2 regions of the Methylobacterium sp. WL8 genome follow, and region 2 is predicted to be linked to the other one. Evidence: predicted binding sites of a transcription regulator. Region 2 holds the regulator's gene; the other holds the start of a gene.
What was found. The regulator LexA, encoded in region 2, represses DNA repair genes until DNA is damaged. The targets are predictions, from matches to a motif close to TGTTCNNNNTGTGTTCNG.

Region 1 (7,742 bases), on a different contig from region 2:
GTGCCGGGCGTGGTGCAGGTCGAGGTGAACTGAACCGCGCCGCCACTGGCGTCGCGTTCACGATCCGCAAACCACGTTCGACGGGAATCGCCCGGACACCCGGCCGGGGTGCGCTGGCGCAACTTCGTCAAAACCAAGCGATCCTACACAGCCTCGCTTAACCAAGCGGGACAGGGTCGATGCGGACGAAGGTGGTGCTGGCGCTGACGGTGGTCGTCTACCTGACGACGGGCCGGGCTCCGGGCTTGCGCGAGATGCGCAACCCGGATGCGGAGCATGGCGGCGGGCGCGTCACCATCGCGCTCAAGCGCACCTGGGTCTGAGGAGGCGCCGCGACGCTCGACGTCGGTCGGAACGAAAAAAGGGCTCCTCCCATCCGCCGCGGCGGCATGGGAGGAGCCCTTTTTGCTGCGCGGGCTTCGCGAACGAAGCCCGCACCGACGTCGATGTCAGTACTTGCGGACGAGGGGGGTCGGCGCGGGGGCCGGGGCTGCGACCGAGTAGAGCGGCGCGATCAGGCGGATGAAGCCGTCGGTGGAGTAGTTGTCGCGGGTGCGGCCGTCGAAGGTGGCGTAGGTGGCCGAGGTGACGACGTCGCGGGCGACCATCAGCTGGGCGGTGAAGACGCCGAAGTCGTAGCCGATGAGGCCGCCGAGGGCGAAGCGGCCGCCGCGGCCGACGATGGCCGAGTTGCGGCCGACGTTGACGGTGCCGTAGCCGACGGCGCCGATCTCGAACTTGCCGAACTTCTTCGTGGCGGTGAGGTCGAGGTTGAGGGCGTCGGAGATCACCTGCGGGCCGAGGAAGGCGCCGACGCGACCGTCGAAGCGGCCGGGCGAGTCGTAGAAGTTGCCGGTGAGGTTGGCGGTGAGGTTGTAGCCGTCTCCGGTGTAGCTGACGGCGAGGCCGGCGCGGTAGGTGTTGGAGGCGAGCTGCGGCAGGACGGGGGTGACGCCACCGAGCGAACCGCGGTCGCCGTTGAGGTCGTTCAGGTAGGCGCCGCCCAGCACGCTGACGCCGACGTTGCCGCCGAGGTCGAACGCCCAGATGCCGCCGACGAAGGTGCCGACGTTGATCGAGATGTCTTGGTTGGGGACGCCCGCCCGGTTGCGGGTGAAGGCGAACACGGTCGGGGGGGCGACGAGCAGCTCGACGCGGCCGCCGAACGGCACCAGCGGGGTCGACCAGACCAGGACCGGGATGTTGATCGCGGTGTCGGCGCCGAAGGTGGCGTCGGGCCGGCGGTAGATGAAGGTGTTGATCGCGTAGACGCCCTCGGGCAGCGGCGCGCCGGTGGCCAGGCCGACCTGCTCGCCGGGGATCGTGGTGGTCTGGGCGAAGGCTTCCGTCGCGGTCACGCCGACCGAAAGCATCACCGCTGCTGCGGCAAGCCAGTTCTTGATCATTTTCTCGTTCCTTCCCAAGGATTTCCGCGCTTCGTCCCGCCGCCTCTGCACTACCTTGCCGGTCTGCCGTCTGCGCGGCTCCCGTGCGAGATGTGCCAAGCGCCCCCTACGAAGCCGGCCCGTGTCTCAACGCTGATAACTATTCTACAGAGCGTCGGCGAAAGACAGTGGAATGCCTCGAATCTGATCAGCGAGAGCCGAACCGTTGCTCAAATGCCGCAATCTTGTCGCGGCGCAACAGTGACCGGAACCCAGCGGACGGGATCGCTATCCGGCAGAATAGCGCATGCCGTTCAGCGCCTTGGCGGAGGAAGCGGAGCGGGAGGATTCGGCAAGGCGGGCGGGACGGTTCGCCCGGGCGCCGACGCGGTCCGAGGCCTTCGACTGCGCCGCGAAGGCCTCGATCGAGCCGCCGGACCGTGCCCGGACGCGTGCGGCCGCCGCGCCGCCCGCCGAATCGTGCGCGGCGCGGCGCGGCTACTCGGCAGATCTTGCCGACCGCTTCCGGCATTCGGCGGGGGCGGCGGCGCGCCCCGTCGCTTACGGCGCGCCTACTCGGCGGCGGGCTGCGCGACCGCCCCGCGGGACGCCGGCGGCTTCCCGGCCGGGCGGCGGGCGAGCACGTCGCGCAGGAAGCGCCCGGTATGGCTCGCCTTCGACGCGGCGATCTGCTCGGGCGTGCCTTCGGCCACCACCACGCCGCCGCCGTCGCCGCCCTCCGGCCCCATGTCGATCACCCAGTCGGCGGTCTTGATGACCTCGAGGTTGTGCTCGATCACCACGACGGTGTTGCCCTGGTCGACGAGCTCGTGGAGCACCTCCATCAGCTTGGCGACGTCGTGGAAGTGCAGGCCGGTGGTCGGCTCGTCGAGGATGTAGAGGGTGCGCCCGGTCGAGCGCTTCGACAGCTCCTTGGAGAGCTTCACCCGCTGCGCCTCGCCGCCCGACAGGGTGGTGGCCTGTTGCCCGACGCTGACGTAGTCGAGCCCGACGCGCTTCAGGGTCTCCATCTTCTCGCGGATCGTCGGCACCGCCTTGAACAGGTCGGCGGCCTCCTCGACGGTCATGTCGAGCACGTCGGCGATGGACTTGGCGCGGTACTTCACCTCCAGCGTCTCGCGGTCGTAGCGCTTGCCCTTGCACACGTCGCAGGTGACGTAGACGTCGGGCAGGAAGTGCATCTCGATCTTGATGACGCCGTCGCCCGAGCACGCCTCGCAGCGGCCGCCGCGCACGTTGAACGAGAACCGCCCCGGCTGGTAGCCGCGGGCCTTGGCCTCGGGCAGGCCGGCGAACCAGTCGCGGATCGGGGTGAAGGCGCCGGTATAGGTCGCCGGGTTCGAGCGCGGGGTGCGCCCGATCGGCGACTGGTCGATGTCGATGACCTTGTCGAGGTGCTCCAGGCCTTCGAGCCGGTCGAACGGCGCCGGGTGCTCCAGCGCGCCGTTCAGGCGCTTGGCCACCGCCTTGTAGAGCGTGTCGATGATCAGCGTGGACTTGCCGCCGCCCGAGACGCCGGTGACGCAGGTGAAGGTGCCGAGCGGAATCTCGATGTCCACGTTCTTCAGGTTGTTGCCGCGGGCGCCGAACACGCCGAGCTTGCCCTTGCGCCCTTTGCGCCGCGCCGTCGGGGTCCGCACGGACTTCTCGCCGGTGAGGTACTTGGCGGTGAGCGATTCGGGATGCGCCAGGACCTCCGCGGGCGTGCCCTGCGCGATGATCCGGCCGCCGTGGATGCCGGCGCCCGGCCCGACGTCGACGACGTAGTCGGCCTGGAGGATCGCGTCCTCGTCGTGCTCGACCACGATCACCGAGTTGCCGAGGTCGCGCAGCCGCTTCAGCGTGCCGAGCAGGCGCTCGTTGTCGCGCTGGTGCAGGCCGATCGAGGGCTCGTCGAGCACGTAGAGCACGCCGGTGAGGCCCGAGCCGATCTGCGAGGCCAGCCGAATGCGCTGGCTCTCGCCGCCCGACAGCGTTCCCGAGCCGCGGGCCAGCGTCAGGTATTCGAGGCCGACGTCGACGAGGAAGGACAGGCGGTCGCGGATCTCCTTCAGGATCCGCACCGCGATCTCGTTCTGCTTGGCGGTGAGCCTGGCCGGCAGCTCCGAGAACCAGCGGTGGGCCTCGCTCACCGAGAGCGCGGTGACCGCGCCGACATCCTCCATCGCGACCTTGACGGCCAGCGCCTCGACCTTCAGCCGCTTGCCGCCGCAGGCGGCGCAGGGGGTCTCGCTCATGAAGCGCGAGATCTCGTCGCGGGCGGCGTCGCTCTCGGTCTCCTTGTAGCGGCGCTCCAGGTTCGGGATCACGCCCTCGAACGGCTTGTTGACGGCGTACTTGCGCATGCCGTCGTCGTAGTCGAAGCGGATCGTCTGCTTGCCCGAGCCGTAGAGGATGATCGCGCGGGCCGCCTCGGGAAGCCGCGACCAGGCCGTGTCGGTCTTGAAGCCGTAATGCCGGGCCAGCGCGTCGAGCGTCTGCCCGTAATAGGGCGAGGTGGACTTGGCCCAGGGGCCGATGGCGCCGCGCTTGAGGGTGAGCGCCTCGTCGGAGATCACCAGCTCGGCGTCGATCCGCATCTCGTGGCCGATGCCGCCGCAGGTCGGGCAGGCGCCGAACGGGTTGTTGAAGGAGAACAGCCTCGGCTCGATCTCGGCGATGGTGAAGCCCGAGACCGGGCAGGCGAAGCGCGACGAAAGCGTGATCTTCTCTCTGCTCTCGCCCTCGGGCACGTCGGCGAACTCGATGTCGGCGATGCCGTCGGCGAGCTCGAGCGCGGTCTCGAAGGAATCGGCGAGCCGGGCGGCGATGTCGGCCCGCACCACGATCCGGTCGACCACCACGTCGATGTCGTGCTTGAGCTTCTTGTCGAGCTTCGGCACGTCGTCGATCGGGTAGTACTCCCCGTCGATCCGCAGGCGCTGGAAGCCCTTCTTCTGGAACTCGGCGATCTCCTTGCGGTACTCGCCCTTGCGGCCGCGGACGACGGGCGCGAGCAGGTAGAGCCGGCTCTTCTCGGGCAGCGCCAGGACGCGGTCGACCATCTGCTGGACCGTCTGGCTCTCGATCGGCAGGCCGGTGGCGGGCGAGTACGGAATGCCGACGCGCGCCCAGAGCAGGCGCATGTAGTCGTAGATCTCGGTGACGGTCCCCACGGTGGAGCGCGGGTTCTTCGAGGTGGTCTTCTGCTCGATCGAGATCGCCGGCGAGAGCCCGTCGATCTGGTCGACGTCGGGCTTGGACATCATCTCCAGGAACTGGCGCGCATAGGCCGAGAGCGACTCGACGTAGCGGCGCTGCCCCTCGGCGTAGATCGTGTCGAAGGCGAGCGACGACTTGCCCGAGCCCGAGAGCCCGGTGAACACCACGAGCTTGTCGCGCGGGATCGTCAGGTCGACGTTCTTGAGGTTGTGCTCGCGCGCGCCGCGCACCGAGATCACCCGCCGGTCGCGCTCGGCCGGCGTCTCGCGGTCGAACAGGCGCTCGAGCTTCGCGTCGATGCCGGCCTCGGCCTCGACGGCCGGGTTCGCCTTCGCGGGCTTCCCGGCCGCCGGCGCCTTGGTTGCGGGGGGCTTCGCTGCGGAAGTCGTCGCTGCGGAAGTCTTCGCTGCGGAAGTCTTGCCGGCAGGCGTCTTCCCGGCGGAGTTCTTCCCGGCGGGCGTCTTGGCGGCGACGGCTTTGGCCATGGCGGGGGCGGTCTTTCGAGGCGTCGACGCGGGCGGGATCCGGCGATCGCGAATGCGACCGCCGCGCCGGGTCATGTCGTCCGTCCGAAGCCTTCGGCAAGGTGCGGCGGGCGGGACGCAGGCCCGGCATGCTTGCGCGTCTGCTAGAACGAAACGCGTACGCGGGCAACTCGCCAGCCGTTCCGGGCCGCCGCCGCGCACGCCACGCCCGCCTGGGCCCGGCGCCGAGGCGTGGCCGCTTCCCGGCTTACTGCATCGCCTTCGTCATCGCCTCGGAGGAGGAGGCCTTCGGGTTGGCCTTGCAGTAGGCGCGCATCTTGGCGTCGAGCGCGGAGGCCTGGGGGTCGGCGGCGATCATCGCCTTGTCGGCGGGGCTGAGCGAGGCCTGCGCCTGCGCGTCGGCCTTGAGATAGTCGGCGCAGCTCATGTCGCCGGTCTGGGCTTGGGCGGCGGCGAGGCCGGCGATCAGCAGGCTCGCTGCGAGGAGGGTACGGGTCATGATCGCCTCGGAGTTGGACGGACCCGGAACCGTCGCGCGGTCGCGAGCGACTCCTCCGTAGGACGACACCGCACCCGGCGTCCGTCGCCGACCTTGCCCAGGCGTCCGGAAAGCATGACGGCCCGTCCCAAACCGGCCTGCCGGACTGAGGAAGCCTGCGGTTGTATCGATTGGTGTGCTGAAATATCGAGCTGATCTTAGATTGCAACCGCCTGTTTACCACCTGCGGCTTTATCATTTGTCAAAGCCTTGTGCGAATGAAGGATTGGCAAGCGGATGACGACCGGTGTTCTGATGTCCTTGCGCGGCCGCATCGTGGCGGTCGCGCTGGCACCTTGCCTCGCCTTCGCCGCGGTGGCCGGGGTCGCGATCGCGGACCGGATGGCGCAGCGCGCCGAAGTGGTCCAGGTCGAGGACCTGGTCGGCCTCGCCTCGCGGATCAGCGCCTTCGTCCACGAGGGCCAGCGCGAGCGCGGCGGCTCCAGCCTGTTCCTCGCCTCGAAGGGCACGCAGTTCAAGGCCGAGCTCGTCGCCCAGCGCGCGCGCACCGACGCCGCCCGCCAGGGCCTGGCCGCCGCCGTCACCGCCGGCGCGGCGGCCTACGGCCCCGCCTTCACCGCCCGGGCCGCCGCCTTCGCGCAGGCGCTCGAAGGCCTCGACGCGCAGCGCGGCGGCGTCGACGCCCTGCGGCCGACGGCGCCCCAGGCGGCCGCGGCCTACACCGTCGTGATCGGGGAAGGCCTCGGGCTGGTCCGCGCGATGTCGGGCGTGATCGGCCATGTCGGGATCGCCAACCACGCCGCGTCCTACGCCGCCTTCCTGACGATGAAGGAGTATGCCGGCCAGGAGCGCGCCGCGGCCTCCGCCGCCTTCGCCTCCGGCAGCCTCGACCTCGCCGGGACCCGCCGCCTCGCGACGCTCCTGGCCGACCAGGCCACCTACGAGACCCTGTTCCGCTCGCGGGCGGAGCCAGCCCAAGGCGCCCTGCTCGACGCCAGCGAGGCCTCCGCCCCGGCGCAGGAGGTGGCGCGCCTGCGCAAGGCCGCCCTCGACACCATGCCCGGCGAGCCGCTGGCCTTCCGCGACGCCCCGCTCTGGTTCCGCCTCGCGACCCAGCGCATCGACGGCCTCAAGGCGGTCGAGGACCGCCTCACCGCCGACCTCACCGCGGAGGCCGGCGGCGTCCGCGCGCTCGCCGAGCGGGCGCTGGCGATCTGGTCGGGGGCGGCGCTCGCGATCTTCCTGCTGTCGGGCGCCCTCGCCTTCGCCCTCGGCACCGCGGTGGCCCGGCCGCTGACCCGGATGTCGCGGGCGCTCACCGCCATCGGCCGCGGCGACGACGCCGTGGAGATCCCGCAGGGCGGCCCGAACGAGGTCCGCGCCATCGCGGCCGCCGCCGTCGAATTCCGCGAGAACGTCGCCGAGCGCCGCCGCAGCCGCGCGGTCCAGGAGCGGATGTCGGCCGACGCCGAGGCGGCCCGCCGCGCCGCCGCACTGGAGCTTGCCGACGGCTTCGAGGACCGGGTCGGCGGCATCGTCGAGGCGGTCTCGGCGGCCGCGACCCAGCTCGAGGCGGCGGCGCAGGGCATGTCCCGGGCGGCCGAGGACGCCTCGTCGCTGAGCCGGCAGGTCGCCCACGCCTCGCACGAGGCGGCGCTGTCGGCCGACACCGTGGCGGCGGCGACCGAGGAGCTCTCGGCGTCGGTCGCCGAGATCGGCACCCAGGTCACCGCGTCGGCCGACCTCGCGGCGGCGGCCGAGCGCGACGCCGAGGGCATGGCCGGCGAGGTCCGGCGCCTCGCCGCCGCGGCCGGCAGCATCGCGCAGATCGTCGGGCTGATCTCGCAGATCGCCGACCAGACCAACCTGCTCGCCCTCAACGCCACCATCGAGGCGGCCCGCGCGGGCGAGGCCGGACGCGGCTTCGCGGTGGTGGCCCAGGAGGTGAAGTCGCTGGCCGGCCAGACCGCCCGGGCGACCGAGGAGATCACGACCAAGGTCGTCGAGATCAGCGCCTCCACCGACGCCTCGGTCCAGGCGATCACCGGGATCACCGACGTGATCCGCCGGCTGGCGCGGATCGGCGGCGACATCGCCGCCGCCGTCGAGGAGCAGGGCGCGGCGACCGGCGAGATCGCCCGCACCACCGCC
Region 2 (7,742 bases):
CTTTGCGCGGCTGGGTCATCAGCGGCCTTGTGATCGAGGCCGAGCAGCGCCGGCTGTTCCCCTGGCTCGCGGTCGCCTTCGGCGCCGGCATCCTTGTGTTCTTCACCGCCACCGACGGGATGCCCGCGCTCTGGGCCCCCCTCGCTGCGACGGCGGCCTGCGCCGCGACCCTGCCGTTCCTCGGTGGTCGGCCGGTGGCTTTGGCGATTGCGCTCGGGCTTGCCGCAGCGCTCCTCGGGTTCTCGGCGAGCGCCCTGCGGGTGTCGCGAGTGGCCGCGCCCGTGCTGAACCGCACGATGATCGCGCCGCTCGAAGGGCTGATCGAGTCGCTGGAGGAGCGGGAGGAGGGCGCCCGCGTCGTGGTCCGGGTCGCGAGCCTCGGCACGATGGCGGCGGCCGAGCGCCCGGTCCGCGTGCGCGTCTCGTTCAAGAAGGCGCCGCCCTTGCGCCCGGGCGACTTCATCGCCGCCACCGCCCGCCTGCTGCCGCCCCCGGAGGCGGCGCGGCCGGGCGGCTACGACTTCGCCCGCGACGCCTACTTCCGCGGCATCGGCGCGGTCGGGTCCTTGTTGGGAAAGATCGCGGTGAAGCCGCCGCCGGAGCCGGTGCCGTGGTCGCTCCGCCTTGCGGCTGCGGTGGACGACGCCCGAAACGCGCTCACCCGCCGGATCACCGACGCCAACGGCGGCCAGGCCGGCGCGGTGGCGGCCGCCCTCGTGACCGGCAAGCGCGGGCTGATCGCGCCGGCGACCAACGACACCTTGCGGGCGGCCGGAATTTATCACGTCGTTTCTATCTCTGGACTCCACATGGTGCTGGCCGCCGGCGTCGTGTTCTGGCTCGTGCGGGCCGGGCTCGCGCTGGTGCCGTTCCTCGCGCTGGCCTGGCCGATCAAGAAGATCGCCGCGGCGCTGGCGATGGTCGGCGTCACCGCCTACTGCGTCTTCTCCGGCTGGGACATCGCCGCCGAGCGCTCCCTCGTCATGACCCTGATCATGCTCGGCGCGATCCTGGTCGACCGCCCGGCGTTGAGCATGCGCAACCTCGCCCTCGCCGCGCTCATCGCGCTGGCGCACGAGCCGGAGGGGCTGCTCGGCCCGAGCTTCCAGATGTCGTTTGGGGCGGTGGCCGGCCTCATCGCCTGCGCCCGGCTGATCGACGGGCGCCTGTTCCGCCGCGATGGCGCCGGGCGGATCGGCCGGCTGATCGCCCTGGGGCTGACGACGGTCGTCGGCACGCTCGGCACGACGCTGGTGGCCCAGGTCGCCACCGCACCCTTCGCGACCTACCACTTCCAGACGGTGCAGCCTTTCGGGCTGATCGGTAACGCGCTCACGCTGCCGCTGGTCTCGCTCGCGGTGATGCCGGCGGCGGTGCTCGGCATCGTCGCCTACCCGTTCGCCCTCGATCAGCCGGTCTGGTGGCTGATGGGCCTGGCAGTGCGGGGGATGCTGACGATCTCCGGCTGGATCGAGGGGCTCGGTCGCGCCAACGTGGTGGTGCCGGCTTTCGGCACCGGCGCGCTCGGGTGCCTCGCCGCGGCGCTTCTGCTCGCGACGCTGCCGGTCTCGCGCCTGCGCTGGCTTGCCTTGCCGCCCGCCTTGCTCGGGCTAGGCCTCGCGACGGCGCCGGCCCGCTTCGACATCTACGTCGATCGCCAGGGCAGCGGTGCCGCGGTGCGCCGGATCGACGGCAGCCTCGTCGCCCTCGGCAAGCCGTCGAACTTCGTGCTGGAGCAATGGCTGAAGGCCGACGGCGACGGCCGGACCGGCGCGCAGGCGACCGGTGGTCCCACCTGCGACCGGATTGGGTGCGTCCTGCGGCTCGCCGACGGCCGCGCGGTGGCCCTTCTGAAGGACCGCCGCGGCTTCGCCCAGGATTGCGCCAACGCCGCGGTGTTGATCACGCCGCTCTCCGCGCCGCCCAGCTGCGCCGCAGCCCTCGTCATCGATCGCGCCTACCTCGCCGCCCACGGCGCGGTTGCGATCCGCCTGCAGCCGGACGGCTTCACGGTGAGTCGGACCCGCGAGCCGGGGCGGACGCTGCCGTGGCGACCGGCCCAAGCCCGCGTGCCGGCCAAGCCAGCCGACCAGCCGGTGCCACAATCGCCTTTACCCGGCGAGATCAAGCCGAAGTACGTACCTTTCCAGGGCATGGCGCCGCCGAATCCGCGGACCGAACCGGCGCCCGACGACCCGGTCGCGGACGGCACCGACGCCGAGATGCCGGCGGAGACGCTTCAGTAACGGCGGACGAGGCTGACCAACCGCCCCTGGATCTGGACGCGATCCGGCCCGAGCACGCGGGTTTCGTAGGCGGGGTTGGCCGCTTCCAGTGCGATCGACGAGCCGCGCCGGCGCAGGCGCTTCAGCGTCGCCTCCTCATCGTCGATCAGCGCGACGATGATGTCGCCGGTGTTGGCGGTGTCCTGCTTGCGGATCACCACGAGGTCGCCGTCGAGGATGCCGGCCTCGACCATCGAATCGCCGCGGACCTCCAGTGCGTAGTGCTCGCCGCCGGCGAGGAAGTCCGGCGACATGGTGATCGCGTGGCTCTGGTTCTGGATCGCAGAGATCGGAGTTCCGGCGGCGATCCGGCCCATCACCGGGATCGACACGGAGCGACCGCTGTCATCGACCATCTGCGTCGTCGGCCGAGGCGGCACCGCCTTGGCGCGCCCGCCCTCCACCACGCTCGGGGTGAAGCGGCGTGGCGCGGGCGCCGCCACCGGAGCGGGCGCCGCCATGCGGCCGGCGCCGTCGGGCATCCGCAGGACCTCGATCGCCCGGGCGCGGTTGGGAAGCCGGCGCAGGAAGCCGCGCTCCTCGAGGGCGGTGATCAGCCGATGGATGCCCGATTTCGACTTGAGGTCGAGGGCGTCCTTCATCTCGTCGAACGAGGGCGGGACGCCGTCCTCGCGCATCCGCTCATCAATGAATCGCAGGAGATCCAGCTGTTTACGGGTCAGCATTGGCGAGCTCGCGAGAAAGTGCGGCCGCACGAAGGTGAAGCCGCAGAAACAAAACACGAACACGTTAAACGTTCGTCAAGTGTTCCGCAAGGGTTCTTGTCGCGACGCGCTGCGCGGACAGACGAATTCGTTACGCGACGGTGCCAGCGCGGCAAGGCGAGGTTCAGCCCTCCAGGCTTCGCCGCACGGCGCGGGCCGTGACGGCGGAGACGCGCACGTTCGATTCCTGCGTCACGCCCGCGATGTGCGGCGTCAGGATCAGGTTCGGCACGTCGGCGAACAGTGCCCCGCCCATAGCATCCAGCGGCTCCTCCGCGAACACGTCCAGCGCCGCCCCGCCGAGATGGCCCGACCGGAGCGCGTCGACGACTGCGCGCTCGTCCACCACGCCCCCGCGGGCGGCGTTGATCAGGATCGCGCCCGGCGGCATCCGGGTGATCGCGTCGGAGCCGATCATCCCCCGCGTCGCCTCGGTGAGCGGCACGTGCAGGGAGAGCACGTCGCTCGATGCGATCAGCGCGTCGAGCTCGGCACGCGTCACCGAGCCGTGGGCCGGGCGCCACGCGGTGTCCTCGGGCGTCAGGTACGGGTCGAAGGCCGAGACCGCCATGTCGAGCGCCGCGGCGCGCCGGGCGGTCTCGCGGGCGATGGCACCGAAGCCGACGAGGCCGAGGCGCTTGCCGGCGATCTCGCGCCCCATCGACGCGTTGCGCGGCCACGCCCCCGCCGCCACCTGCGCGCTGGCACCGTAGGCGCCGCGCAGCAGCAGCAGGGCCGTGCCGATCACGTACTCGGCCACCGCGCCGTCGTTGGCGCCGGTCGCGGGATGGACCGCGATCCCGCGGGCGGCGCAGGCCGGCAGGTCGATGTTGTCGAGGCCGACGCCGAGGCGGCCCACCACCTTGAGGTCGGGAGCCGCTGCCAGCAGGTCGCCGCGCACCTGCGTGCGGTTGCGGACGATCAGCCCCGCCGCCTCTTGGAGCGCCGCGCGCAGGGCGTCGGGCCGGTCGACGAGGGTCGGATCGTAGAGCGTCTCGAACCCGGCGAGCTCCGCCCGGATCGCGGCCTCGTCCATGAACTCGCTGATGACGACCTTGAGCATCGCGTGCCGATCCTGTTTCGCGCGGCGGCCGAGCCTCCCCCGCGGGCGTTCCCGTCGGGCGCCGTGCCCGCCTGCGGGGCCGTCATCCTGCGTTGGGACGCATCGGTAAAGGCCGCGCCGGCTCATCGCGAGGGAACGGGCGGGGCGACGCGGTGCCGTTTGGGCTCGGACGGCATTCGTGTCCCGCACATCAGTATTCGGGCGTCGCCGCCCCGGGCGGCGCTGGACCGGCGCGTGATTAACCGCTTCGCAAGGCAAACCGGCTTAGGTTTGGACCCATGAGGTGCGGCCGGCGGCGGCGCCTTTCGACAATGCGTGACCGACGCCGACCCGAGCCGGCGATTCGGAGACACCGGAGCAGTTTCACCATGGCCCTCGACCTCAGCATGCCGATCCTGGTCGTCGACGACTACCAGACGATGGTCCGCATCATCCGCAACCTCCTGAAGCAGCTCGGCTTCGAGGAGGTCGACGACGCCTCCGATGGCACGGCCGCCCTGGCGCGCCTCAAGGGCCGCAAGTACGGCCTGGTCATCTCCGACTGGAACATGGAGCCGATGACCGGCTACGAGCTGCTTCGCCACGTCCGCGCCGACGAGGGCCTGCGCACCACGCCGTTCATCATGGTCACCGCGGAATCGAAGACAGAGAACGTCATCGCCGCCAAGAAGGCCGGCGTGAACAACTACATCGTCAAGCCGTTCAACGCCGCCACCTTGAAGAGCAAGATCGAAGCGGTCTGCGGCGCCTGAGCGGCCACTCGGGGCCGACACGCGGAGGAGTGCTGACGATGGGTGTGCAAAGACCGCTCGGCGCGACGATCAACCCGGCGACGATGGTCACCGAGTTGATGGAGATCGCGGACTACATCGCCCACGTGCGCGACGAGATCGCGGCCTTGCGCGCCAACGAGCTGACGCACGACCGCATCCCGATGGCGCACGAGGAGCTCGGCAACGTCCTGGCCGCGACTGCCGGCGCCACCAACTCCATCATGGAGGCGGCCGAGTCGATGCTGGCGTTGCCGGACGGACCCGGCTACCGCGACGCAGTCGAAAGCGGCATCGGCACGATCTTCGAGGCCTGCGCCTTCCAGGACATCACCGGCCAGCGGATCGGCAAGGTCGTCGCCGCCCTGCAGCAGTTCGAGGTGCGGCTCGCGCGCTTCTCCAGCGCCGTGCGGGCACGGGACGCGGCCGGCCAGGATCCGGCCGAGGCCGAGCGCAACGAGCGCGCCCAGCGCCTGCTCCTGAACGGCCCGCAGCCGAACGGCCCTGCCACCGCCCAGGACGACATCGACGCCCTGTTCGCCTGACCCTCGACGGGCCGGCGCCGCCCCCGCTAAAGCATTTTCCAGCGAGGTGGATGCCGGCTCGCGTGAAGAAAATGCTCTAACAGGCTGCTGAAAAAGTCGGGCGAGGTAGAACAATCATCTCCGAATCACACCATTTGTTAGAGAATGGGGCGGTTCTCGCGTCTCGACGGTTCTCGATCGTGGGGGCTCGGCCCGCGAGTGCCTGCGGCAGGAGAACGTCTTTCTCCATCTCGGGACTTTTTCAGCAGCCTGCTAAAGCGTATGGCTTAAGCGGACGCATCGAGGCAAAGCATGGCGGCACGGCTCTGGTCCGACCTGACCACGCGGGATGTCTCCGCGCGGAACATGGGCCGCACGGTCGCGGTGCTGCCGGTGGCGGCGATCGAGCAGCACGGCCCGCATCTGCCGCTCTGCACCGACGTCGCGATCATGGATGGCTACCTCGCGCGCGCCTGCGCCCTGGTGCCGGCCGACCTCGACGTGCTGGTCCTGCCGGTGCAGTCGGTCGGCAAGTCCGACGAGCACGACGCCTTTCCTGGAACGCTCTCCCTCACTACCGCGACCGCGCTCGCCGCCTGGGGCGAAATTGGCGCCGGCGTGCACCGCGCCGGCTGCAGCCGGCTGGTGATCGTCACCTCGCACGGCGGCAACAGCGCGCTGATCGACCTCGTGGCCGGGGATTTGCGCGCCCGCTTCGGCATGGTGGCGGTGACGACCGCCTGGGCGCGCTTCGGCTACCCGGACGGATGCTTCCCGGAGGACGAGATCGTCCACGGCATCCATGCCGGCGGGGTCGAGACCGCGCTGATTCTGGCCCTGCGCCCCGATCTCGTGCGGCGCGAGGCCGTCGCCGACTTCCCCTCGCGCACCCGCGCCATGGTCGGCGACTTCACGCACCTGCGCGCCGGGCGCCCGGCCGCCTTTGCCTGGAAGGCCGGCGACCTCCATCCGTCGGGCGCGATCGGCGACGCCAGGCTCGGCACCGCCGAGGCCGGGGAGGCTGCCCTCGACCACGGCGCGCGGGCCTTCGTGGCGCTGCTGCACGACGTGGCGCGGTTCGACCTTTTGGGCAGGTAGCGCGCCGCAGCCCGCGGTGCGACGGCCCCGCGGCGCGTCCTCAGGCGCCGGCCGGCTGCGGCTGCCGAACGCTCGCCCCGGAGGCCTCGCGCAGCGCCGCGACGGCCTGCTGCCCGGAATCTTCGGCCGCCGCCGCCGCGAGGCGTTCGCCGGTCGGGCGGGGCAGCCGCACCAGGACTATGGTGCCGACCGTCTCCTCGGAGCGGATGCGCAGGGAGCCGCCGTGCAGCTCGGCCATGGAGCGGGCGATGGCGAGGCCGAGGCCCGAGCCCTTGTGGCTGCGGGTCAGGTTGGTCTCGACCTGCGAGAACGGCGCACCGAGGCGCGCCAGCGCCGCCTTCGGGATACCGATCCCAGTATCCTCGATGAACAGGTGGGCGTGGTCCCCGGCGGCGCGCGCGCGCACCGCGATGCGGCCGTGCCCGGGCGTGAACTTCACAGCGTTCTGCAGCAGGTTGACGAGGATCTGCTGCAGGGCGCGCTCGTCGGCGAGCAGCGCGAGGCCGGGCTGCAAGTCTATGGCGATGTGGAGGTTCTTCTGCCGCGCCGGCTCCGACACCAGCTTCAGCGCCCCGGCGACCGCGGCCTCGACGGCGACCTCGCGGCGCGCGAGGCGCACGCGGTCGGACTCGATCCGCGACATGTGGAGGATGTCGTCGATCATCGAGAGCAGGTAGTCGCCGCTGCCGCGGATGTCAGCGCAGTATTCGGCGTAGCGCGGCGAGCCGAGCGGCCCGTAGAGCTCGCTCGACATCAGCTCGGCGAAGCCGATGATCGCGTTCAGCGGCGTGCGCAGCTCGTGGCTCATGTTGGCCAGGAACTCGGACTTGGCCTGGTTGGCGGACTCGGCCGCCGCCTTCTGGTCGAGGTAGCGCTCGGCGAGGTCGGCGAGTTGCTGCGTCTGCAACTCCAGCGTGCGGCGCGAGCGCTTCAGGTCCTTGACCGTCTCGATCAGCTCGCGCTCCGAGGCAACGAGCTGCTCCTGGTGCCGCTTCAGGTTGGTGATGTCGGTGCCGACGGAGACGTACCCGCCGTCCTTGGTGCGTCGCTCGCTGATCTGCAGCCAGCGGCCGTCGGTGAGTTCCGCCTCGAAGGTACGGGCCGTCGCGCTCGCCGCATCGGTCTCCGGCATCTCCCGCCGGATCTGCGGCAGTACCCCGCGGCCCATCACCTCGTCGTAGCGGCGGCCGACCTGCGCGTCCTCGGGGGAAAGCGCGTGCAGGTGGCGGAACTTGGAATTGCACAGCACGAGACGGTTGCTCGTGTCCCAGATGACG

Region 1: a site for LexA is predicted at 5,237-5,254, ahead of uvrA (excinuclease ABC subunit UvrA). Genes of this name have one in related genera too.

Annotation. Positions count from the first base shown of each region.
Region 1 covers NZ_VRVF01000003.1:111,153-118,894, forward strand. The annotation lists gene dnaE (DNA polymerase III subunit alpha) at 1-33, shown strand, start outside; gene FV234_RS26025 (hypothetical protein) at 180-323, shown strand; gene FV234_RS02100 (transporter) at 450-1,406, opposite strand; gene uvrA (excinuclease ABC subunit UvrA) at 1,958-5,092, opposite strand; gene FV234_RS02110 (hypothetical protein) at 5,340-5,591, opposite strand; gene FV234_RS02115 (nitrate- and nitrite sensing domain-containing protein) at 5,868-7,742, shown strand, end outside.
Region 2 covers NZ_VRVF01000002.1:63,755-71,496, forward strand. The annotation lists gene FV234_RS01145 (ComEC/Rec2 family competence protein) at 1-2,246, shown strand, start outside; gene lexA (transcriptional repressor LexA) at 2,240-2,971, opposite strand; gene FV234_RS01155 (hydroxyacid dehydrogenase) at 3,135-4,073, opposite strand; gene FV234_RS01160 (response regulator) at 4,442-4,825, shown strand; gene FV234_RS01165 (protein phosphatase CheZ) at 4,864-5,388, shown strand; gene FV234_RS01170 (creatininase family protein) at 5,680-6,465, shown strand; gene FV234_RS01175 (PAS domain-containing sensor histidine kinase) at 6,506-7,742, opposite strand, start outside.